One region of the Shewanella woodyi ATCC 51908 genome, then DNA from elsewhere that is predicted to be linked to it. Evidence: predicted binding sites of a transcription regulator. Region 1 holds the regulator's gene; each other region holds the start of a gene.
What was found. The regulator LexA, encoded in region 1, represses DNA repair genes until DNA is damaged. The targets are predictions, from matches to a motif close to TACTGTATNNNNATACAGTA.
Positions count from the first base shown of each region.

Region 2: the regulator LexA is predicted to act here: its motif matches at 3,708-3,727, upstream of dinG (ATP-dependent DNA helicase DinG).
Region 3: the regulator LexA is predicted to act here: its motif matches at 2,155-2,174, upstream of recN (DNA repair protein RecN).

Region 1 covers NC_010506.1:214,201-222,658, reverse strand. Annotated here, with positions in the region: gene SWOO_RS00940 (AraC family transcriptional regulator) at 1-311, shown strand, start outside; gene mtr (tryptophan permease) at 358-1,614, opposite strand; gene plsB (glycerol-3-phosphate 1-O-acyltransferase PlsB) at 1,722-4,145, opposite strand; gene lexA (transcriptional repressor LexA) at 4,365-4,982, shown strand; gene SWOO_RS00920 (cell division inhibitor SulA) at 4,979-5,491, shown strand; gene coxB (cytochrome c oxidase subunit II) at 6,090-7,631, shown strand; gene ctaD (cytochrome c oxidase subunit I) at 7,641-8,458, shown strand, end outside.
Region 2 covers NC_010506.1:3,779,227-3,787,684, forward strand. Annotated here, with positions in the region: gene SWOO_RS15895 (porin) at 1-981, opposite strand, end outside; gene SWOO_RS15900 (DNA polymerase II) at 1,212-3,635, opposite strand; gene dinG (ATP-dependent DNA helicase DinG) at 3,751-5,823, shown strand; gene SWOO_RS15910 (sulfite exporter TauE/SafE family protein) at 5,832-6,602, shown strand; gene SWOO_RS15915 (primosomal replication protein) at 6,599-7,273, shown strand; gene SWOO_RS15920 (DUF2057 domain-containing protein) at 7,283-7,957, shown strand; gene SWOO_RS15925 (late competence development ComFB family protein) at 8,246-8,458, shown strand, end outside.
Region 3 covers NC_010506.1:4,114,648-4,123,105, forward strand. Annotated here, with positions in the region: gene barA (two-component sensor histidine kinase BarA) at 1-114, shown strand, start outside; gene SWOO_RS17320 (YjaG family protein) at 89-694, shown strand; gene SWOO_RS17325 (DUF3319 domain-containing protein) at 710-946, shown strand; gene SWOO_RS17330 (AEC family transporter) at 1,073-2,050, shown strand; gene recN (DNA repair protein RecN) at 2,197-3,858, shown strand; gene SWOO_RS17340 (TorF family putative porin) at 4,057-4,776, shown strand; gene SWOO_RS17345 (penicillin acylase family protein) at 4,791-7,100, opposite strand; gene SWOO_RS17350 (hypothetical protein) at 7,214-7,480, opposite strand; gene SWOO_RS17355 (hypothetical protein) at 7,657-7,908, shown strand; gene SWOO_RS17360 (NADP-dependent oxidoreductase) at 7,943-8,458, opposite strand, start outside.

The DNA of each region.
Region 1 (8,458 bases):
AAGTGCTTTTTGAGATGATCAACTACTCACGTTTTTATGGTCTGCCTAAGGTGAAAGCGGTCGCTAAGCTTTTTAATATCTCCGAACAGCAGCTACAACGACGTTTACAGTATTTAGGTCTCAGCTTCTCGACCATAAGTAATTATATTATTAGTAATCAGGCAATTAAGTATATGTTGGACGGCAAGGAGATAGATGAGATTGCCAGCTTATTAGGTTACGCCAATCAACAGAGTTTTAGCCGAGCCTTCAAACGCTTGAGAAGGTGCACTCCACAGCAATATCTCGACAGACTTAATCTAAAGAAATAGAAACAAAAAAGCCCTCAGAAGAGGGCTTTCAGACTGAATCTTTACCTTACCCGTATACAGGCAGTAGATCCGCCATCGCTAATAAATGACAGGCTCCGGTAATAATACCGAACAACATTACGATGACAATCACCGCATTACCGCCAGGAACTTTAAAACCGGTCGAATTAGGAAACTTCTTTCTAATCTTGTACACCATCATTGCTGGTACAATCGCAGTCCAAACTGTCGCCGCAAGTGCTGCAAAACCGATGGCAACCAAGAAGCCATTCGGGAAAAGTAATCCAAGCACTGTCGGTGGTAGGAAGGTCACTGCGGCCGTTTTAAAGCGTCCACCTCTGGATTCATCGAAGCCAAAAAGATCGGCCAGAAAATCAAACAAACCTAAGGTAACCCCTAGGAACGAAGAAGCAACGGCTAGATTTGCAAAAATCGTTAACATGGTAGTTAACCAGCTACTGCTCATCACATCAGACAGAGCCGAAACCAAGACCCCCATATTACCGCCTTGGGCGATAATATTAACGAAGTCACCACGGGCAATATTCCCCATGGTAGCCACTAACCAGCAGACATAGATAACAAATGCGATCAAGGTGCCGATCAGTATCGCCTTGATGATCGTATTAGGCTTTTTGCCGTAATACTTAACCAGGCTCGGCACATTACCGTGATAGCCAAAACTCACAAGACCAAAGGGCAGTGCAGCTAAAATGTAAGGTAGATAAGTGTCCTCGCCATTAGGTGCAAACAACTTCACTGTATCGATATCGATCAGCAGATCACCGATTGCAAGGAAGAAGGTGATGATCATCCCCCCGAGCATGATCGTGGTGATCCTATCGACAGCCTTAGTGCTGATAAAAACAATAAACGCCAAACCTAAGGCGAAAACTAAGCCAGCAAGGCTTTGAGGCAACTCGATACCTGACACTTGCAGACTATGGTTAACGACAGAGCCACCGCCACTGATATAGGCATAGGCTAAAATATAGAGCACAAAGGCGATAGATAAGCCGTTCACTATTCGCCAAAACTGACCTAAAGTTTCACGCGTCAAGGTATCAAAACTCGAGCCAGGCTCGAAATGAAGGTTGGTTTCAAGTAGTAGTAAGCCGGAAACCAGCATACAGAACCAGACACCTAACATCATTAGAATTGAATAGCTAAACCACATACCGGCACCAACAACAGGCAGGGAAAACATTCCTGCACCAACCGCTGTACCCGCAACTATCATCGCTCCGCCAAGCAGAGACTTACCCGCAGCCTTATCTTTGGCTGCATTCATATGATTGGCCATATAACCCTAACTCTCCAAATCTGAACTATGGCCAATGATTGCCAATATAATAAAACCGCTTTCAAGATGATGAGGCCGATTTACGGCCCCATACTCACTGTTAATTATCAAGCAGAGCGCTCCGCTGCAACACTATCGACTATGGTCTGCCTAACAGAAGACCTCAATAAGCCATTGGCTGACGCACGAACTCTCTCAACATCGGCTTTATTACCGTTATCTTTGAGGTAACCTAGATCTTTAAGCTTCACACTCAAGGTTCTATAAAGATTCTTATCATAGAACTCAGGTGCGGTAATGCCATGAAGGGCACCTAAACGCTTCGCCAATTTATGACTTTCAGCCTCTAGATCTGAACGCTCCATCTCTGGGAAATCGGCTAACAGATTAAAGATGATGGCGTAACGCTGCAACGTCTCACTCACAGTGCCAGCAAGCAGCAATAACTGATTAATGCTGGTCTCAACCACACTGAAACCAGTATCTTCACGGATCAACTGCTGCTCAATAAACAGATCTAATATCTGCTCGACTAACTTATCGGTATCTTCAACACCCATAAACAGCTCAGCTTCAAGCAGAGGATAGAAGTCGGCAATAATCGCTTTGATCTCATCTCTGGTGATCCGCTCATGTTGAGTCAAACAGCTAGCAACCAGTGAAGGAATAATCATTAAGTGAATAATGTTATTACGGTAATAGGTCATCGCAATGGAGATACTCTCATCAATGGAGACGATATCACCCAGTGGGTCGCTATCTAACTGTAGTTTCTTCAGCTCTAAGCCTTGAGTGACTAGCTGCTTGCCATCACCTTCTACAACAGATGTGTATGAGGTATAAGGTAGATCTTTTAGCAACTTAAGATAGAGATCCAGCTGCTTCTCAAGCTGAGTTCTCTCGAGAGCATTTTGCTCTGACGCCAGCAGAACTAAGCTAGTCAAGGTGACTGAGCTCACCGCCGCAGCGTCATTGATATTGGTCATGACTTGATTCGCAAGAGTGTTAACCACAGGGGTCAACCATGTTGGCTTCTGCTCAGGGTCGCTCGCGATCTCCTCACGCCAATCAGGAACCTGCTCATTTAGAAAACTATGCAAGGTGATAGGCTTACCAAAGTTCACATAGCCTTGACCAAAGTTTCCTAGCTTACGCAAAGCACCAAAAACCTGCCAAACCGACTCTTTCTTTTTCTTCTTACCACTTAATTCTTTATGGTAAGTCGCCACTTCCATTACATGATCGTAACCAAGGTAGACAGGCACCAAAGTCACTGGGCGCTCCATTCCACGAAGTACACTGTTAAGCGTCATCGCGATCATACCGGTTTTAGGTGCCAATAGGCGTCCGGTTCTTGAACGTCCACCTTCGGTGAAGTACTCGACCGAGTAACCTTTAGTGAAAAGTTGATCCAGATATTCGCGAAACACAGCGGTATACAGTTTATTACCTCTGAAACTACGGCGAATAAAGAAGGCACCACCACGGCGGAACATAGGGCCTGCAGGCCAGAAATTCAGGTTGATCCCCGCTGCAATGTGAGGCGGAACCATACCTTGGTAATAGAGAATATAGGAGAGCAGCAGATAATCCATATGGCTTCTGTGACAAGGCACGTAGATGATCTCATGGCCATCATGGTGTAGCTGACGGATCTGTTCAGCTCCCTTAATATTGATACCTTTGTAAAGCTTATTCCACAACCAGGTCAGGAAGCGCTCAGCAATACGCACTAAGCTGTCTGAGTAATCCGCAGCAATCTCATCCAGATACTCCATCGCCTTCGCTCTGGCTTCAACCTCTGAAATCTTCTTGCTCGTCGCCTCCTCCTGAATCGCTCTCTTTAAACTTTCTGAGTTAATCAAGGCATGGAAAAGGGCCTGCCTCTTAGGTAAAACTGGGCCTGTCATCACCTTTCGCTGACGGCTAAAGTGCACTCGGGCTACGCGGGCAAGTTTATGTGCGATACGCTTATCAGTGCCATGCTCATCGGCCATATAACGTATCGAGACCGAATTGGAGAATTGAACAAAGTTATGTCGGCCTAAAAATAGGATCATCAAACATTTACGCAACCAAGTTGGATTCTCACGCTCAAGCACAGCGGCTTTCATCGTGTCATCCTCTTTACCTGGCGTTCTTCCCCAATAGAGACTCACAGGTACCAGTTGAATATCGAGATCTGGACTCTCTTTATGTGCCTTTAACAGATCCATAAAGCTACTTAGGAAGAACTCATTACTCTCCCTTTTCCCCATAAGAGGCTTAGCCCCCTCTAGGCATACCACTCTAGGCGTTGACCGCCCTTCAACCTCTAATGGCTCATAAGGGCTAGGTAAACCTAGCTCTCCCGTGATCTCACTGAGAGCTGCGATGTCACTGAGAGATTCAGTCTTCATCACATAAACGAGCGGTTTCTCAGGATCTAGATTTAGATCCTTAAACGGTTCTTGCGGCACAACAATAGTATGCACCAACTTTTTCTGAAGCCAGCGCAGTGATTTAAACCAAAGGGAGTCTTGTTTGGACATTATTCTTATGCAATGTGTTTAATTTAATAACTGCATAGAGTACCAGATTTTGAATAATTCCACCAAATTAGCTCAAGCCTTAGATAACCGCTGCTATCAGAGAGAAAAACAGAGCTTAAATAGTACAGATAAGAAAAACAGATAAAATTTGGTTAATACTTGCACTGATCAAAATACTGTATATACTGACAGTTACTGTATAGAAAGACAGGATTGATAATGAGACCTTTAACACCACGACAAGCTGAAATTCTTGAACTAATTAAATGCAATATTGCCGAAACAGGCATGCCTCCAACCCGTGCAGAAATTGCTAAACGTTTAGGTTTTAAAAGCGCCAACGCTGCTGAGGAACACCTAAAGGCTCTAGCTAAAAAGGGCTGTATTGAGATCATTCCTGGTACATCTCGTGGTATTAGGTTAGCTCAAACAGAGGAGCTTGAAGAGCAAGGCTTACCTTTGATAGGCCAAGTTGCAGCTGGGGAGCCTATCCTAGCTCAAGAGCATGTTGAACAGCATTATCAAGTTGATCCAAATATGTTCCATCCAAGTGCCGACTTTCTACTTAGGGTACGTGGCGACAGCATGAAAGATATCGGTATTCTCGAAGGAGATCTTCTGGCTGTCCATAAGGCTGAGCAAGCAAGAAACGGTCAGGTTGTCGTTGCCCGTGTTGAAGATGATGTAACAGTTAAACGCTTCGAGAAAAAAGGCAGTACTGTTTACCTTCATGCAGAAAATGAAGATTACAGTCCTATAGTCGTTGATCTAACTAACCAAAGCCTAAGTATTGAAGGATTGGCTGTCGGTGTTATTCGCAATGGAGATTGGCAATGAACACATTAATCGGCAATGGCCCAAGACATCCTGGACTTTGGATAGATCACCAGACTCATTACTCCAGCCAGCTACAAAGCAGTACTATCTCCTCTGTAGCCAGCTCTACACAAGGGCGTGAAGAGTTAAAACAGGTGAGCTCACAGCTTGCCACATTAAGCCAGCAGGGACAGTGGATAGTGTTAATCAGCCCACCGAATATAGGCTACAAGAAGCTGCTAGCAGAAGCCGGTGTTAGAATGAACCGCGTACTTTTGGTACATGCAAAAGATGAAGTGGAAACCCTCTGGGCAATGGAAAAAGCACTGACAAGTGGCACCTCTAGCGCAGTGCTCTGTTGGACTCAATCGTTAGATGCACGTGATAGCCGCCGTCTTCAAATTGTTGCTAAAAGTGCTAGAGCGTTGGGCGTTGTTATTGAGGATGCAAATTCAAGCTCTCAGGTAAATACCCATAACCCTATTATCGACTCAGCTTTGCAACCAAGTTTATTTTCATCCGTTCACTAATCTCTCCCCCTATCTTCTTAAGCCCCTTTTATGGGGCTTTTTTGCGAATAGCACTTTCAAAAAACATCTGAATATCCAGCATATCTAAAGAGTTTCAAGCTTATATAAAGGGCTTTGAAACCCATACACCATGAGGTTTTTAGTGACTAAAAAGAAAATGACTATCTCTTCATCAATACCTAGGATTGAAAAATTTAACAATATCGAAACCTGCTAAATACCTATATGAAATGGCATTATTAATTTAAAAATAAAGAAAAAGTGATCTTGATCAATATTTCAACACACAGTAAGTTAGAAACATAACAACGATAATTTGTTATATCCAAAGCGATTTAGTCGTCTGCAAAGTAAATCAATTCCCAGTGATATAACTGCATTGTTTACCTAGCGGAAATCGAAACAGATATATTCTGTAGTAGGTACAGATGTGGTTAACTTCAGCAGCAAAAAAGACTGCTACTTTCACAATAATAAGTAAAACCGCTAGCGTACTTTGATGTCATCGTTGCTTTTTTGGGAACTGAAGAGTTTGCATAGAGCAGAGACTTACTGTGTGACTCTTCTTTGTCTTATATTTTGGCAGAGGAGAAGTCTAGTGAAGAAAGCGCTGTATTGTTTTCTGGCGTTGCTGTTTACGCCACCCATGTTGGCATCAGAGATGCCCTTGAATATGACTCAAGGGGTTACGGAGATCAGTGGTCAGGTGTACAACCTGCACATGATCATCCTATATATCTGTTGTGCCATCGGAATCTTGGTCTTTGGTGTGATGATCTATTCCATGATCAATCACAGAAAATCCAAAGGTGCGATTGCGGCTAATTTTCACGAAAGTACAAAGGTTGAGATAGCTTGGACCGTTGTGCCTTTTATCATACTTATTTTAATGGCAATACCCGCCACTAAAACCCTGATCGCAATGGAAGATCCTTCCGATGCCGATATCACAATTAAAGTTACCGGCTCTCAATGGAAATGGCATTACAGCTATTTTGATGAAGATATCGAATTTTACAGCTTACTCTCCACTCCCAGAGAACAGATCGATGGCACAGAGGCAAAAGGAGAGAACTATCTCCTTGAGGTTGATAACCCCTTAGTTCTTCCAATCAACAAGAAAGTGCGTTTTCTTATGACTTCAGAAGATGTCATCCATTCGTGGTGGGTGCCCGCTTTCGCTGTTAAAAAAGATGCCAATCCAGGATTCATTAATGAAGCTTGGACACGTATAGACAAAACAGGAACTTACCGAGGCCAATGTGCTGAGTTATGTGGCAAAGACCATGGCTTTATGCCAATTGTGGTCGAAGCAGTTTCTGAAGCAGATTTCGATACTTGGTTAGTTGAGCAGAAGAGTAAAGCAAGCTCTGCTGCCGCAGAAGCCCAAGCAGCATTGAGTAAAACCTTGAGTATGGATGAACTAATGACTCAAGGAGAACAGGTATACATGGCAAACTGCGCTGCATGTCACCAACCGAACGGTGCGGGTCTTCCTGGGGTGTTTCCCTCTCTTATTGGCAGTCCTCTGATTAAAGGCGCTGTCGCAGGTCATGTTGATATTGTTTTAAATGGTAAGACTGGCACTGCAATGCAAGCCTTCGCTAAGCAGTTAACTGCAACAGAAATTGCGGCTGTGGTTACCTATGAGCGTAATGCTTGGGGCAATGACTCTGGTGATACTGTTCAAGCGGCAGATATCAGCTCCGCGAGCCCAGCTTCCGCAACACCGAGCGAGTCAGAAGCTGCAGTTCCAGTAACCTTACCTGAGATTGAGGAGGCCGCTGCAGAAGTGGTCGAAGAGGTTAAAGCCGTTGTATTAGATGACTTAACCATGGATGAACTCATGGCTATGGGCGAGAAGGTCTATATGACCAACTGCGTTGCTTGTCATCAGGCTGCAGGAACAGGCCTCCCTGGCGCCTTCCCTTCATTAGTAAACAGCCCAGTGATCACAGGCCCAGTAACGGGCCACCTTGATATGGTTATCAAGGGTAAACCCGGAACCGCTATGCAGGCTTTCGGGGCACAATTAACGCCGCAAGAGATTGCAGCCGTGATCACTTATGAACGAAACGCATGGGGTAACAACACAGGCGATATGGTTCAGGCTGCTGATGTTAATCAGCATGGTCAATAGGGGAACGCTATGACTAGTACAACACACGATGCACAAGACAATATAGAGCCAGAACATAATCAAGCAGATCACCATGACGACCATCATGAAGCGATGCCGACTGGGATTAAACGCTGGCTTTTCACTACAAACCACAAAGATATAGGCACGCTCTATCTCTGGTTCAGCTTCATCATGTTCCTCACTGGTGGCGCGATGGCCATGGTTATTCGAGCCGAACTTTTTCAGCCCGGACTCCAGCTTGTTGAGCCAAACTTTTTTAATCAGATGACCACAGTTCATGGTCTTATCATGGTATTCGGGGCCGTAATGCCAGCCTTCACAGGATTAGCTAACTGGCTAATTCCCATGATGATTGGCGCGCCGGATATGGCACTCCCAAGAATGAACAACTGGAGCTTCTGGATCTTACCTTTCGCTTTCGCCATCTTGCTGAGCTCTCTATTTATGGAAGGTGGTGGTCCCAACTTTGGTTGGACCTTCTACGCTCCCCTATCCACAACTTATAGCCCAGACAGCACTGCACTCTTCGTCTTTGCAGTGCATATTATGGGAATTAGCTCCATCATGGGTGCTATTAACGTTGTGGTGACAATCGTCAACATGCGTGCACCTGGTATGACGTGGATGAAGCTTCCTCTGTTTGTGTGGACTTGGCTTATCACAGCTTTCCTATTGATTGCGGTGATGCCAGTTCTTGCAGGTACTGTGACCATGGTATTGACCGATAAATACTTCGGCACTAGCTTCTTCGATGCAGCAGGTGGTGGAGATCCTGTGATGTTCCAGCATATCTTCTGGTTCTTTGGACATCCGGAAGTGTACAT
Region 2 (8,458 bases), 2.4 Mb from region 1:
ATCTAATACGTTATAAGAGATAAATGGACGTAGGCCGTTTTCAAACTTGTAAGAGAACAGTGACTCAATACCGTATGAATCTTTGATCAGGCGACCTAAGTTATCAGTATCGTGGTTTTCATTCTTGTTGAAGTTAGCAGCAGCGTAGAAGCCATCTTGATCGAAGCTGCCCCAAGTTGCACCAACACCATAGATAAGATCTGTTGCAGTGATCTGCTCACCAGTATGGAATCTCACATCAAACTCACCACGGTTAATACCCGCTGTTAGTGTTAACATGTCGGTAGCTTGGTATGTGATAGCACCACCATAAGTGTAACCGTAGTCAACCTCTTGTGACTCGTCACCGTCGTTCCAACGCTGCTCACAATCTGTGCCTAAGCCAGATATAGACTCACAGGTATAAAAGGTATCATTTTTTAATTGAGCTTGGAGTGCAAAGCTAACATCACCGAATGAGTTACGGTATTGAACTACTTTATCACCGCGACCAGTACCGTTTACGGCACCATCTGCTTTATTGTATGTGTAAGTACCAGATGCATTACCATCCCATACAAAACCATAGTTGGTGTTATAAACCACGTCATACCATGCGCCCCACTGCTTACCAATGGTTAGCGTTCCGTATGTATCATGGCCAAGACCAACATAACCAAGACGGTTATTTAGGAAGTCACCACTTTTAGATTCAAAGTTACTCTCACTACTATAAACGATCTCACTATTACCGAATGGGTTAACGCCCCACTCAAGTTTAGTGAAGGCTTTCCAACCATCGCTCATTTCGCGAGTAAAACCGAAGTTGATGCGAGAAGCACCGTTAACCACTTCTGTTTCACCTTGAGTATTGATGATACGCGCATCGACATAACCACCGATCTCTACTGCGTTCTTGTCGTCTTTATAGATCTCGATAGCTGAAGCTGTCGGTACAAATATAACGGCTGCTAAAGCCGATGCTACTAACGTTTTTTTCATCTGTTATCTAACCTTAATGTTTCCAGTCTGCTTGGTTTTTGTTTTAACCATTCCGTTGTTTTATTTCTATCCTATTTCCTGCCGAGATTAGCAAAGGATCATGCCCCTCTCAAAGCAGAAAATGACAAAAACCCAGCCTTTTTCACGAGAAATATCCAAAAAAACTAACAAGCAGCAAGGATTTCACCAACTGATAACATTAAACACGCAAAACATTAAGAAGCACCCCACTATATTAACGTAAGCTGATTTGAGTTCATGCTAGAGAAACTTTCGCCCAAAATGGTAAGAATGGGATCAGCTATCGGCCCCAATTGCCGCTCGATATAGTATTGATAGTCGATATTGGATTTTCTGTATTCCACAGGTTCAGCGCCATTTACTGTCATTAAATAATCAATTTGCGCCCCTCTTTTAGAGAGGCTCGTATTACCAGATAACTCATATTGGATCTGCGCAGCTTTAACATGTGGTGAAGATTTGGCCTTGTAATCACTAATATCTCTGCGAAGCTTCTTAGAAAAAATAAGCTCTGAATCAAGCTTTCCTGACAATAACTCCTCTACGATACTCTGCAAAAACAACTTCACATCCTGTTTGGAGAAAAGACGATAATACAGTGACTCTTGAACTCGCCTTGCAATTGGACTCCAATCACTTCGCACTTGCTCCATCCCTTTAAATACTAATTTCAACTCGCCACTTTGCTGAGTATAAGCGCCAACATAACGCTTCTTAGACCCCTCAGTAGAACCTCTTAATGTGGGCATAAAAAACTGTTCATAATGGGACTCATATTCAAGCTCCAAGAAACACTCAATATTCATTGAGCTTAATAACCTTTCACGCCAGTGAGTGTTCACCATCTCCACTAAGCCTTTAGCGGCGGTATCAGCATCGACCTCAAGTGGGTCATTACCCAACCAAACAAAGGTAGAGTCAGTATCACCATAGATAACCTTATATCCGCACTCCTCAATCCAAACCTTAGTTTGCTTCATGATCTCATGGCCCCTTAATGTAATGGAGCTTGCTAACCTAGCATCATGAAATACACAACCTCTTGAACCTAATACCCCATAAAGCGAGTTCATGATGATCTTAATGGCCTGAGACAGCGGTGCATTACTCTCCTTTTTCGCCAACTCTCTGTGCTCAGATAAGGTTTTAATGAGTTGAGGAAGTATGGGGTTATCTCGACTAAACCTTCCACCACGAAAACCTGCAACGGTATCAGAGTCTGGCAGAGACAAGCCTTGCACTAACCCCTTAGGATCAATAAGAAAGGTACGAATAATTGAGGGATACAGACTTTTAAAATCCAACACAATAATATTTTGGTATAAGCCAGGAATAGAGTCCATCACATAACCACCTGGACTCTCTAACCCTTGGCTAGTCGCCATGGCTGGCGCTACAAAACCTGCACGATGCAGATGCGGTAGATACAAATTATTAAAAGCAGCGACCGAGGCCCCTACTCTCCCGAGCTCTAAACCTGTTAGCTTTGAGCGCTCAATAGCAAACTCAAACAACTCAGTATGATTAAAGATGTCCCACACGAGTCTGCTATCGGTCAAGTTATAGTGTGCAAGCGCTAACTTATCATGCGCAAATAACTGAGCTATCTCATCGACACGGTGCTCAACACTATGGATAGCCTTGCCCTCATCGAGCAAGGTACGAGATACAGATTCCAAGGAGAAACTATCAAAACGATAAAATGCAGCTTTAAGCCAATCGATACCATCTAATACGACTCGCCCAGGCAATGAAAGGGATTCAGGCCTGAATTTATCGGCAACTTTCCAGCTAAGCTGTTCCCCTCCTCGGCCAATGGGCAATTTTATCCCTAGCTTTTCAGCTCGGCGAAACAGCAGAGCAAGGTCAAAGGTAACCACGGCCCAACCGATAATAATGTCGGGATCATAATCATTAAACCACTCGACCAAGGCGAGAATGAGTGCTCGTTCATCTTGTACCCACTCGACATAAGCTGCCGCCTTACTTTTCTCATCTGTCTCAGGCGTTGCACTCTGTGTTATAGCGCTTGCATCCCCGACCATAATGACTTTCTCATAGGGCTGCTCGCCGCTCATCCCATATAAGCCCACTGAGTAAAGCTCTCCGTCGAAACTACACTCAAAATCCAATGAGATAGCATTAAGTGAGATATCCAGCTCAGCTTTACGAGCACGCTCAGCCATAAAAACAGGTAAAGCATCAGTTGACGGGGTTGATATAAACTCACCGGAGAACTCAACATCCAGCGCAATAAACCGTTCAATGAGGTATCGATGTTCAGGACGAACATCAGATTCATAAAGTGGGATCCCAAGATCAACACCAGCTCGGGTCAAATTCCGATAGTTTTGCCGTGATTGACAATAAAGTGCTGTCACACTCTGGGATTCAAAGTTCTGAAGAGTCAGCGCCTTGGTTCTCACATAACCTAAGCCTGGCGAAGAGAGCAACTTATCAACGCTAGAGGTTGCACAGAAACAGAGAAACTCAGCATTCGGCACCTTCACTAACACAGGCCCCTGTGCTGTTTTAATATAATAATGCAGACAAAGAGCGCCCGATTGTTGCACCAGATGCCGTGATAGCACTCTGCCTTTAACACTCGCTGGGAGGGACTCTTCTCTACTCATTACTTATACTCACTATGAAATTGATCTGTTTAGCTCAATTAATTGAAAATTGAGTAGGTAAGGCTAAGCAATCACTGTTATTATGTACAGCTCTATTTCTCTTCTATGTATGCGCATGCTAACTGCTGATGTAAAAACTCAAATTCGCACTATATATAAAGGTATCGCTGCGGCATTACCTAACTTTCGTTCCAGACGAGAGCAAAACTATATCGTCGCGGAGATCTCAAAAACACTGGCAGGCGAATACGATAAGCAGAGACGAATTATCGTGGTTGAAGCTGGTACCGGGATTGGTAAATCACTGGCCTACATATTAGGCTCTATTCCGCTGGCACTAGCCAGCAAAAAAAAGGTCTGTATCGCCACTGCCACCGTTGCACTGCAAGAGCAGTTGCTTCACAAAGATCTGCCCTTTTTTCTCGCGCAGTCTGAATTGGACTTTACCTTTGGCTTAGTCAAAGGTAGACAACGCTATGTCTGCCTCTCCAAATTACAGATGCTGATCGGCGCCGACGATGGCACTCAGATGGCCATGTGGCAAACTAAGCCCGACACTAGCCAAGTAGAACTACTGCAAACTCTGTTTAAACAATACCATGAAGGTAAATGGAATGGCGAACGCGATACCTTGCCAGAGCAGCTCCCCGATCACCTTTGGCAACAGATAGCTTGCGATAAACACAGCTGCCATAAACAGCTTGCCAGTCACCGGAACTGCCCTTTCCATAAGGCCCGTGAAGATATCGATACCTGGGATGTGCTCATCGCCAACCACAGCTTACTCTTTGCAGATCTTGAGCTTGGTGGTGGGGTTATCCTGCCAGATCCCGAAGAGCTCTACTATATTATCGACGAAGCCCATCACCTGCCAAAAGTTGCCAGAGACTTCTCCAGTGCCCAATCGACACTAAGAGGCGCTATTGACTGGTTAGAGAAGATAGATAAAACCAGCAGCAAACTGCAGACCCAGATAAAGAGTAACCATATCATCGCGCCAGTGCAGGCGATGCATGATCATATTACCGATCTCACAGGCATGCTCAATCAAATTGCCCACTACTGCGACACTCAAACCGCGCGATTTGATAACCCAGAAAATCGTTTTCGTTTCGAACATGGAAAACTGCCCGATGGCTTACTGAGCCAAGCTGAGAATATCGCCAGCACTTCATCCAAAGCACTCAAGCAGTTTAATAAGATGCAAAACTTGCTGGCAGAAGCGATAAAAGATGGTGAGATAGCCAAACATCAAGCGGAGCAACTCCTCTCTGAAACAGGCTTCATGCTACAAAGGCTAGAGAATCTGCAAAAACTCTGGAAGATGATGGCAAAAGTCGACAATGCCAAAGGCGCGCCGATGGCCCGCTGGATTGAACTTATCACAGGAAAACAGCTAGATTATCTATTTAATGCCTCTCCTATCGAAGTCGGCTTTATGCTAGAAAAGCTGCTATGGGATAAGGCTGCCGGCGTTGTTTTATGTAGTGCAACATTAAGAGCGCTAAACAACTTCGATCATTTTACCCGTCAAGTTGGATTATCCATCAATGATGGAAGCCGCTTTCTTGCATTAGACTCACCATTTGATTTCGAGCAAAATGCCACCCTGTATCTGCCCAAGATGGACACAGAGCCAACGGATGACAAATACACTGAAGAGCTCGCTAAGCAGATAATCACTCTCATCGATGGCGAGCAAGCAACCTTAGTCCTATTTGCCTCCTACTGGCAGATGGAAAAAGTCGCCGAACTGGTAGAGAGTAAAATTAAGACAGGCTTACAGATCCAAGGCACCGCCTCGAGACAAGAGATCTTAACCAAGCATAAGCAGCGATGTGACAACAACGAACCCAGCATCATTTTTGGCACAGGTAGCTTCTCTGAGGGATTAGATCTTCCAGGTGACTACCTGACCAACTTGATTATTACTAAGCTTCCCTTCGCTGTACCGACTTCGCCGGTTGAGCAAGCCCACGCTGAATACATCAAGATAAAAGGGGGAAATCCATTCCTTCAGTTAACTATTCCAGATGCATCACGCAAATTGATACAAAGCTGTGGTAGATTACTACGTAAAGAGCAAGATTATGGACGAATCACCATTTTAGATAGACGACTTGTAAGTAAACGATACGGAAAATCATTACTCGACGCTCTCCCTCCCTTTCGCCGTGAAATAGAGTAGGACAAACTTTGGAGCTACTCTTAGAGCCCAGCACATGGGCTATTCTTGCGGGTATTGGGTTAATAGCTGGGTTTATCGATGCCGTTGCCGGTGGTGGAGGCCTGCTCTCTATTCCAGCGCTACTGACCTTAGGGATCTCCCCCCATCTCGCATTAGGCACCAATAAGCTGGCAGCCTGCTTTGGCTCATCCATGGCAGCGTTTACCTACTATAGGCAAAACCTTTTTTCGCCTACACTTTGGTATCAAACGTTTATCGCCACTTTTCTTGGCGCTGTCAGTGGCACCTTTCTGGTTTATTACATAGATAAAGAGTGGCTTGAGAAGGGCTTACCTCTCATTATTATCGCCATCGCCATCTATACCTTGGTCAAACCCAATGCCATGGGATGTAAAGATTATGTCCCGCTTAAAAAGTCCGCTTCAGGCTTAAAGCAATGGCTACTGGCATTTCCTTTAGGCTTTTATGATGGTTTTGCAGGACCAGGGGCTGGCGCATTTTGGACAATCAGCAGCACCAACTATTATCGACAACCACTGCTTTATAGCTGTGGCCTTGCCAGAGCCATGACCTTTGTCAGTAACCTCACCTCATTAGCTATCTTTTTTATATTAGGGCAAGTTAACCTAATATTAGGCTTGTCTATGGGGATATGTATGATGCTAGGCTCATTCATTGGAGCCCGCTCAGCGATAAAATTTGGTGTTCAATTCATCCGGCCTGTGTTTATTATTATCGTTCTTATTATCGCAGTAAAATTAGCTTGGAGTGCATGGTGACAACAAGTGAACTACTCAAACGTCTAAGAGCTCAACATAAACAGTTGGAGCAAGAGGTGTTGCAGCACGACGCCAAGCTCCCCAAGGGGCAGAGACGATTACTGCAAGATACTGAACGCTTTAACGATAGCTTATTTATCCAGACCGGTGCCGAGCTTAAGCCCTGTATCGATCAGATCAGTAAAAGCATTGAGCAACTTGAGAAATTGATCAAAGGAAAAATATCCGCCAACACCATTCTGTTAAGTTGTGAACGTATTCAAGACCGATTTACCGCCGTTAAACGAGCCTTAGCCACCACCTCTTTGGATGTAAAATCTGCAGAGCATCAAAAACAGATGCGCATAGCAAAAGCTCAACAAAGGCGACGCAAGTCACACAGTAATAGCGGCTTCGACTGGATAGCAGCAGGCGTGATGCAAAACAGCCATCAACTCTATGAGGAGCTCAACAAGCATCTGAACTGGGTCAAGGCGTTTGAGCAAAAGATTCAAAATTTGCAATCAGAACTCGAATACTGTCATAGTGCTGACAAAATTAAGAAGCAGAATGAGATCCTTCTTGTCCATCGACGTTTAGGTAAATGTCGACAGGCTATTAGTTACATTGAAGAACGTATCCAGGCGTTTGAACGCCCACACACGCATACATATAGAAGTTTTAAACGTTAAGGAGCTACAATGAAATCTGTTATGCCAATCACCGCCATCATCGCTCTGCTTGGTTCCTCCTCGGCTCTGGCTGCTAATCTCAATATTCCCATGGCATTTGAATACCTTGCAGTCGATGGGCAAAAAATAGAGTCGAGCCTATTTAATCATAAGTCAGATATCGAGCTTAACAATGGCCCCCATAAAATTGCCATCCGTTACCATGACATGGTGCAAGATGATTTCAGTGACGGTGAAAGCTTTATTAAATCATCTCCCTTCATTGTCACATTAACCGTAGATGGCGATCACCAGTACAGCTTACAAGCCTCCGACGGTGAAGTGGTTAAAAATCCTCAAAAATTCGCTAAATCACCCAGTGTTGTGATCACCCGAGCCGATTCAGGTACCGTCGATTACCAAGTCAAGCAGACAAACTTCACCGAAGACTCATTTGTAAATAGCATCTTTGGTGGCGGTAACGGCCAAGATATCTCTAACGTTGCCAGTGCTGCAACAGGTGGTGTAGTGGCAACCTCTTCCACCATCACAGCCCCTGTGAGCAAGCCGGCTCCAATTGATGCCGTAACCGGCGAGAAGGTTAATGATGCTGAACATGCAGAGCAGATGCTGCAATATTGGTGGTTACATGCCGATCAAAAAACCAGAAAAGAGTTTATGAGCTGGGCCATTAAACAGCTGTAAGCCAAATGCAAAAGCATCACACCTCAAATGCCGGCAATTTAGCCGGCATTTTCCTTTGCTAAAACCCACATCAGAAGCTAAAACGCCTAACACAGCCACTATCTCATCTATAAGTAGATTGTTTATCCCTAAGTGAGGGGAAATAATGCCAATCAGGCACTAGAATTATGATTGAGGTATCGTGCATATTTCTTATTGCTGAAAAGTCATTTTGGTAGCACACTAAATTCTGACAAGGTGTCACCCCATCAGAAGCAGCAATGGATAACCAAAATCAGGGAGCATACTATGCAACTAGAGGTTCGAAACTATTACGAAGTGTTGTTAATGGAACTCTTATCGGATGAAGGATTGATCGATGAATTGCCTGAGGAATACTTAGCAGATCTCTGCTGTGTCACCCTCAATCAACTTCCTGTTAGATACATTCGCCACTTAGTTGATACCCACTTTTTTGAAGATTATGCCGAACTTGAGCAGATGAAATCAGAGATCCAAACA
Region 3 (8,458 bases), 2.0 Mb from region 1:
CCTGAAATACTAGAGTTACTTGACGAGCTAACTAAGGTAGAATCAGCCGCAAATCAAGTGATATCACAGTTATCAACGGATGTAATAGATGACAACCAAACTAGGCTTCTTTAAACGTGTAAAAGCATTAGATTTCCAACAGAAAAAAGTATTTGCAATAGCCCTATGTCAGCGCATGTTGCCCAACTACCAACTTTTCTCTGAGGTCTGTGAATTTGGTGATCCTCAGGTATTAGACACAGTGCTAAATCTGTTGTGGCAATCCAGTTATGATTCAAAATTAAAGCTCAATATCGATATCTACTTAGAAAGGTTGGAGCTAAACACCCCAGATCCGGCTAATTTTGATGTCTACGGTGTCTACCCTGCGATGGATGCAACCACAGCATTAATTGCCCTTTTGAGTGCACTGCAAAGCAAAATTGAGGAAGATATTGTCAACATCAGTAAATTGTCATCGAGTACAGTGGCGAACTATATTGAAGCAATTTCAGATGTTGAACTTGATGAAGAAGCATTCGACGATTTTATCTTCAACCATGAAGTAATGCTCGATGAGAAAGCACTGCAGGAAAACTTGCTGACCCTTATTGAAGACAACCCTAAACTCAATGCTGAGTTTATAAAATCCCTGCGCAAAGAGATTGTCGATGCAGGCGTATCTAACATAGGTGTAGGAATGCAGGAAGGCTAACCTTTCTGTTTAATTATGCGTAAGTTAATTTATCAAGGTTTTATTTTAACGAACAACCGAGGATTAACTGATAGCTGGTCACTATCAATTGGTGGACAAACTCGAACAGGTTCACTGTTTGAACTAAGAAGGCAGATCAATTTCTATTGCGAACTTGGTGTGTTACCACCTAACAGAAATACGATTCAGACTAAGGTTAATGCTACGCCGCTAAAGCAGCGCACCTCATCTCGTCGCAATACAACGAAATAAGTTTAGGCTGAGCAAACTCCTGCTCAGCCTAATTTTCTTTTATCATAAATAATAAATAGATCATAGTTCCTGCTCCTTCAGGTATGGTATTTTAACTGAGTATCACGCCAATCTGGAATTGCTTTAATGTCACCAATCTTAACCCCGCTGTTTGCTGTACTCGCCATGATGTTATTAGGCTCCTTAGTACAGAAACTCAAGATTTTGCCAATTGATACGGATCTGGTGCTAAACCAGTACGTCTATTACGTGGCATTTCCAGCCATCATGTTAATCGCACTGGCAGAGACCCCAATCCACGAGATACTACAGTGGGGTTTTATCGCTGGATACAGCTTAGCGATGCTGCTGACTTACCTATTGGTAGTTTTGGTTTCACACATCACCAATAAGGGGCGTGCCGATCTGGCGGCGCTTAGGGCATTAAATACCACATTCGGCAATACCGCTTTTATCGGGATCCCTCTCCTATCTATGCTCTATCCTGAGCAGCAAAGCGCGCTTACCGCAGCAGCCATTGCCAGCTTGCTCTCCGTTATCGTTTTTGCTTTAGTGCTGGTATCAATTGAACTTTATCAGGAAAAAGGCGACAACAAGAGAGAGAGAAAACAGTCCCCCTTGCTGATTATCACACTCTCCTTAATACAGAATCCAGTAGTCATTGGCAGTGCTATTGGTGTATTCCTATCTGCCATTGAGTTTAAACTGTTCGAGCCTCTCTCCATCATGCTGAGAGATATCGGTATGACATCCAGTCCCTGTGCACTCTTTGCTATCGGTATGGTGCTTGTAAAAGCGAGCGGCAACCACGAGATCAGCCACCAGAAACCAAAATGGCTCGACTTAATTGCCGAGTTGAGCTGGATAAACCTAGCTAAATTGTTCATTCAGCCTGCGCTGGCCTATATTTTATTATCAGCGTTTGGAATTGAGGGTGACTACTTCATTATGGGAGTCCTGTTAGCAGCCCTTCCGACCGCAGCTAGCGTCTATCTACTTGCTGAACGATATCAAGTTAAGGTAATGGTGAGTGCCCAAGCCATTATGTTAGGGACACTGTTAAGCATTGTAACCTTGCCCTTAATACAAAGTTTTTTGCATTAGAACTAACTGAATAATCACTTGATAACCAAAGTGTTTAAAGCGTATGCTCCGTTAGTAAAAGGTTAATTTTCACACAAGGCTTTACTGTATTTATGAACAGTATATACTGTTCATAAATACAGTACCCAAAGTGAAGGGGTCTCATCATGCTTTGCCAACTCAGCATTAATAATTTTGCCATTGTTCGATTTCTCGAATTGGATTTTAAACCTGGAATGACCAGCATTACAGGTGAAACAGGTGCAGGTAAATCTATTGCAATTGACGCCTTGGGGCTCTGTCTTGGCAATCGTGCCGATGCCAGTACCGTTCGCCCCGGAGCATCGAAAGCTGAAGTCAGTGCAAGATTTTCATTAGGTGATGTCCCCTTAGCAAAGCGTTGGCTTGAAGATAATGACCTTGAACTAGATCAGGAGTGTATTTTAAGGCGAACCATCAACAGTGATGGACGCTCAAGAGCTTACATAAACGGCAACCCAGTCCCACTCATTCAGCTTAAAAGCCTAGGACAGCTACTAATTGGCATCCATGGTCAGCATGCTCATCACGCTATGTTGAAGAGTGAGCACCAGCTAACTCTATTAGACAGTTATGCTAACCACAGACTGCTACTCGAAGCCGTTTCTGCAGGTTATCAGCGTTGCAAATTAATAGAGAAAGAGCTTAAGGCACTACAGCAAACTCAACATGAACGTATCGCACGTAAGCAGTTACTCCAATATCAAGTTGAAGAGCTCAATGAGTTTGCCCTCAATGAGGGAGAGTTTGAGGAGATTGAAGCTGAGCACAAGAAACTTGCCAATGGTACGGCCCTTATTCAGGCCTGCAAAAGTGAACTCTATATTCTACAAGAGAATGAACAGGGCAGTGTTGAATCACAGATAAATGCTGGTATCACTCAAGCTCAAGAGCTCGAAAGTTACGATCCTGCTCTAAAAAGCATAGTTAATATGCTTAATGATGCGCTTATCCAAATTCAGGAAAGCAGCAGTGAAATAGAGCGTTATTTAGATAAATTAGAGCTAGATCCTGAGTATTTTGAGCAGCTTGAACAGAGACTATCTAAATTAATGCAGCTTTCACGCAAACATCAGGTACTTCCTTGCGCCCTCTATGAGCATCATCAGGAGCTACTAACTGAGCTTAGCTCACTAGATTCAGACGAAGACGCACTCACTCAGCTGGAGGAGCAAGTCAATGCCAGCAGAGAGAGCTACCTTGCTCACGCTAAAAAGCTAAGCCAAAGCCGTAGTCGATATGCCAAAGAGTTAGATAAAAAGGTCACTCAATCGATACATGAACTCAGCATGCCAAAGGGCAAATTCTGTATCTCAGTCACCTTCAATGAAGAGCAGATCTCACCTAACGGCTGTGACAGCATAGAGTTTCAGGTCTCGACCAATCCTGGCCAACCAATGCAAGCCATCTCTAAGGTTGCATCAGGTGGTGAGCTCTCACGTATCGGACTTGGCATTCAAGTGATCACCGCGAAAAAAGTATCGACACCGACACTGATTTTTGACGAAGTGGATGTGGGGATTTCGGGTCCAACTGCCGCAGTTGTAGGGCGTATGCTTCGCTCTCTTGGAGACTCGACTCAAGTATTTTGTGTGACCCACCTGCCTCAGGTTGCGGGTAACGGTCACCAACATATGTTCGTCAACAAGCACAGTAAAGCAGGTAAAACGGAAACCTCTATGGTCTCTTTAGATAAGCTGCAACGTATTGAGGAGTTAGCAAGATTACTTGGCGGCGATGTCATCACCAGCAATACACTAGCCAACGCCAAAGAGCTACTTCAGGGCTAACTCCAACATTATACCGATTGGTATTAATCACACTTTAGCGGGCATCACCGGTGCCCGCTTACTCTTCCTCAGCAAAACCACCTTTACCTTAAGTGCTATCGCCTCAAGTAAATATTAGAAATAGAGAGATCTATGCTCTATATTTTATACTGATTGGTATTAACCATATGCTAATACAACAGTAAAAAGGCAAAGGATATGAATTATTTACTGAAAAGCTTATTCGCGTTTCTATTGTTCGGTCTATTTCCTACCCAAGGCCAAGGAGAGGTCAACTATTTCGGCTATATCGCAGCGACCACAGATCATAGAGCCTACGGTGTATCACTGACACAGAAGGATCCCGCCATGCAGTTACATGCAGGATTAGCGACGGAAAATGGTTTCTATGTGGGCACCTTTATCTCGACATTTAATTTTATCGATGACGCTAGCCCCTATGAAGCGGGAGAGAACCTTGAAACGGATCTGTACGCTGGTTACCGTTTTGGGTTAAGCGAGGAGCTTGTCTTGTCCGTCACCCTCTATCAATACCTTATTCAAGGCACTGACAGAGGGATAAATCTAGACTTTACCGAGCTCATGATTGACCTATACAGCCCCTACGGTCAATTCTCCTTTAGCCATACTCTAAACGATATATTAGGGGACCTAAGCCAAGACAGCGCTTACCGAGTTGAATATAACAAAACCCTTGCTTTATGGGACACAGGCCTGTCGCTAGACATTCAACTTGGTCATTGGAATACAAAAGATGCCTTAGGTGAAGCCTATCTCTATTATAACCTCGGTATAAGCGCTCCTATCGGACCAGTCATGGCATGTATTGCCTACAATGGCACCGATAACTCGGGAGAGGCGCTGTTTGGCGATATAGCAGAAGGAACCTACTACGCCAAATTAACCTGGGCATTCTAATCACTGTATAGATTTCAATTACCAGCTTTAATCGTTATCTTATGCAAAATCTCACTGGGCAACAAAGCGGTACTCTTTTGCTTGGCATAATCATCAAAACCACTACGATAATAATCAGATAAAGGGTGGCCTGATTGTCCACCAGGAACCATCATCACAGCCTGTTCTTCCAAACCTGGCTGAATAATAAAACGTTGAGATGCGCCAAAAGATCCTCGTTGAACCGCAGGCATAAAGGAGTCACCATAACCTGCTACTTTTGGCATATCTAGAAAGCGGCTTAATAGAGGGATTTGCCTGCTAAAAGGATGCTTTATCTCTAATTGATTGACCTTGCCCCATTGCAGATCTTCAAGTTCCCCCGCTTCACTATGTTTAGCGAGCAGACCTGTAACCGATGCTTGGTAGCTAGAGATGATAAATTCGTCCCAACTACTGTATTGTTCTGGAAGCCAACTCTCTGGCTGCTCAGTAATAATTTGCCAAATTGCAGGCTCTAAATAACGCTTCACAACAGATAAACTTAACTCTATCTCATTCAACTCAGTTTCAAGTGGGGCAAAAACCGTATCTATCAGCTGAGTTCTAAACCCTCTCACCAATGTATACCCTACAGAATCAGCACAGGCACACTTCTGCCAGTCTCTTAGCAGCTGAATATCTTTAGCAAAACGCGTAGGTTGAGTAGCCAGTAGTCTGATCAGATATTGGTGCCATGAACTTAAAAAACGAGCTTCGTTATCCAGTTGAAGCTTTAAGAAAGACGCCTCTGTAAAACTTGTCGATTCAAACAATCTATCTCTTATCTGTTGAGCCCTAGCCCCCAACGCATAACCGCCATCACCAAAGCGCGTAGCCGCTTGTGACGACATAACTCTGGAGTTTGCAGACCATAACCGTTGGGACTCAGGATTATAAACTTGAGGCAAAACAGCTTCATCTTCCATCCAAGCGTTAATTTGAAACCTGTTGGCCTTTTGAGCTGTATTACTGGGGTTTGTGCGTGAAGGAACAGCGCCAGCGGGGGTCCAGCCAGCGTTACCATCACTGTCCACCAGCATGATATTTTGCACCGGAATACCAAAGCGAGTGGCCAAGGTGAGTCCCTGCTCAACACTATCAGCGGTTTCCAACGCCATAAGCTCCATATCCACCGCATAGTCGCGATGAGCAACCCAAGAGAGTCCATAAGCCTGCTCATTAACCCACTTAACGGGTCCAAACCTTGAAAGCTCGATAGTGTACTCAATATTGCTGTCAGGTAATACGATGGTCTCAACCTCTGTTAAGATTTTATCCGCTGGCGTTAACGCCACCCAATCAGCGGTATCGATATAGGCGTTAGTAAATCCCCATGCAAGCAGACCGTTTGTCCCCACCACAATAGCTGGCGCGCCAGGCAGAGAAACACCTGTCACTTGCACCTTTTCTCTCTTGTTACCTAAGGTGTTTATGTAATTGAGCTGCGCGCGATACCAGATAATGGGCGCAGCCAGTGATAGATGCATATCATCAGATAACATCCCCTTACCGCTTTGAGTTAGCTCCCCTGTCACAGCCCAGTTATTACTGCCTATGTCCAGAGGCTCCTCGATATCTGTCATCTTTGCCGCAAGCAGGCTTGAAGGTGATAATCTTGGTATTGCGCCAGACTTAGTAGGAAGTAAGCTGCCATCAAGCGCTGCCTGATAGGAACTATTTTGTATGATGAAAGCCAACATCTCTTGACCATGTAGCTGCTCTATCTGGGTTAACACCATATCTCTTGTTGGTGTCCTCCCTTGAAGATCCAGATACATGCTATAGATAACCAGTAAGCTATCAGCAGGGACCCATGGCTTAGGTTTTGTCCCTGTCGCAAGGTACTCAAACGAATCAAGGTGTTGCTCAGCAAGGGCATCGTTAACCCCATTGGCATAGGTCTGTAGCATCATCTTTTCAGTTATCGGCAGGCTAGCCACTATCCCCTCTGCGCGTTTCCTGAACTGATGGAAGCGGCGATTTTTATCCAAAGGAAGTGCCTTCTCTCCAAAAATCTCAGACAGCTCACCAGCAGCATTACGCCTTAACAGGTCCATCTGAAAAAACCTGTCCTGCCCATGAGCAAAGCCTAATCCATAAGTCACATCTTTTCGGCTCTGACCTGTGATAACAGCCGTACCTAAACGATCACGCTCCAGTGTTATATCTTTAGAGATGTGAGCACTAAGCAACTCGCCTGAAAGTCGAGGTAAACTCAAATTCAAGGCCAAGTAGATGCCACAAGAGAGGATAAAAACCAGTGATAATGTACTGATAAGGAATATTTTTATTATTTTATACATTAACTAACACCATGGTTTATGAGCTTTTACATCATGATATATCAAGTTAGTTAAATGTTATATTTCTAATAAAAATATTCCATAAGTGATAAAGATTAAGATAGAAAATAGTCTTACATGCATTGAGCCAATGCGCCTTTCTTGGTTGCTGCCATCACGCAACCACGTTCACTATCTGATGCGGCCTTGCAATCAGCCATCATGGTTTTACCATCGGGAGCCATGCTACCAAGCACTTTTTGTGCATGCTTGACCACCTCAGAACATTTTTCAACAGGCACAGGATCATAGTTGCTACATCCACTAAGTGACAATAATGATCCAGCCATTAATACCAATATCACTCTACCCACACCATTTCGGTTATCAGAACTAGACATATTTCACCCTCAAGGTTCTTCTCATTGATACTCAAAGACTAGATGAGATCTGTAACTTCTGCCTTTCTAGTAAAGCTAAATACCAATTTATATGTCTCAAACTTCGGCCTGCCTAATCTTGACTTGAAGATGATTAAACGTAAGCTAAATACAACTTATTCAACTCTATTAGAACAATGGCTAAACCCAATAAGAAAGGCCCTACACGAACCGTCGATATCTTCTGCGCTAAGTGTAAAACCCAACTCTTTAAATATCGAAAAGGGGGAAAAGGGGCATTAGTTAAATGCTTTAAAGAGCGGATAGTAGAAGATCACACACAAACACCCTGCATCTGCCCCGGTTGTGGGCAAGAGTTTGCACGAGACACATTAGTAAGGGGCACGCCTTCATTAAAGATGATTGGCGGTAAAGTCAGCTTTAAATAAAAGGGCCAAAACGGCCCTTAATTTTATTCGGTGGTTAAGCTAATTTCACCACCATTTTACCACAATTCTTACCTTCAAATAGCCCGATAAAAGCAGTTGAGGCATTCTCCAGCCCCTCATAAACCGTCTGCTCAGCCTTAACGGCACCAGTAGTAAGCCATTGGCCCATCTCTTTAGCAAACTCAGGATAATGTGCCCAATGTTCAAACACGATAAACCCTTCAACTCTTAATTTTTTAATGATGATCATAGCAAGGTTACTTGGACCAGGAGTGGGTACGGTATCATTGTACTGTGCAATCATGCCGCACACCGCAATTCTTCCATGATCATTCATATTATCCAGTGCTGCTGAAAGGTGCTCCCCACCTACATTCTCAAAATAAACATCCACACCTTCTTGAGCCGCCTCTTTCAATGCTTCACTCAAATTACTCACTGTTTTATAGTTAATCACAGCATCGACCCCTAAACTTTTTAAGTAAGCCGCTTTTTCATCAGAGCCAACGGACGCGATCACTTTCGCCCCAATTAGCTTGCCAAGCTGGCA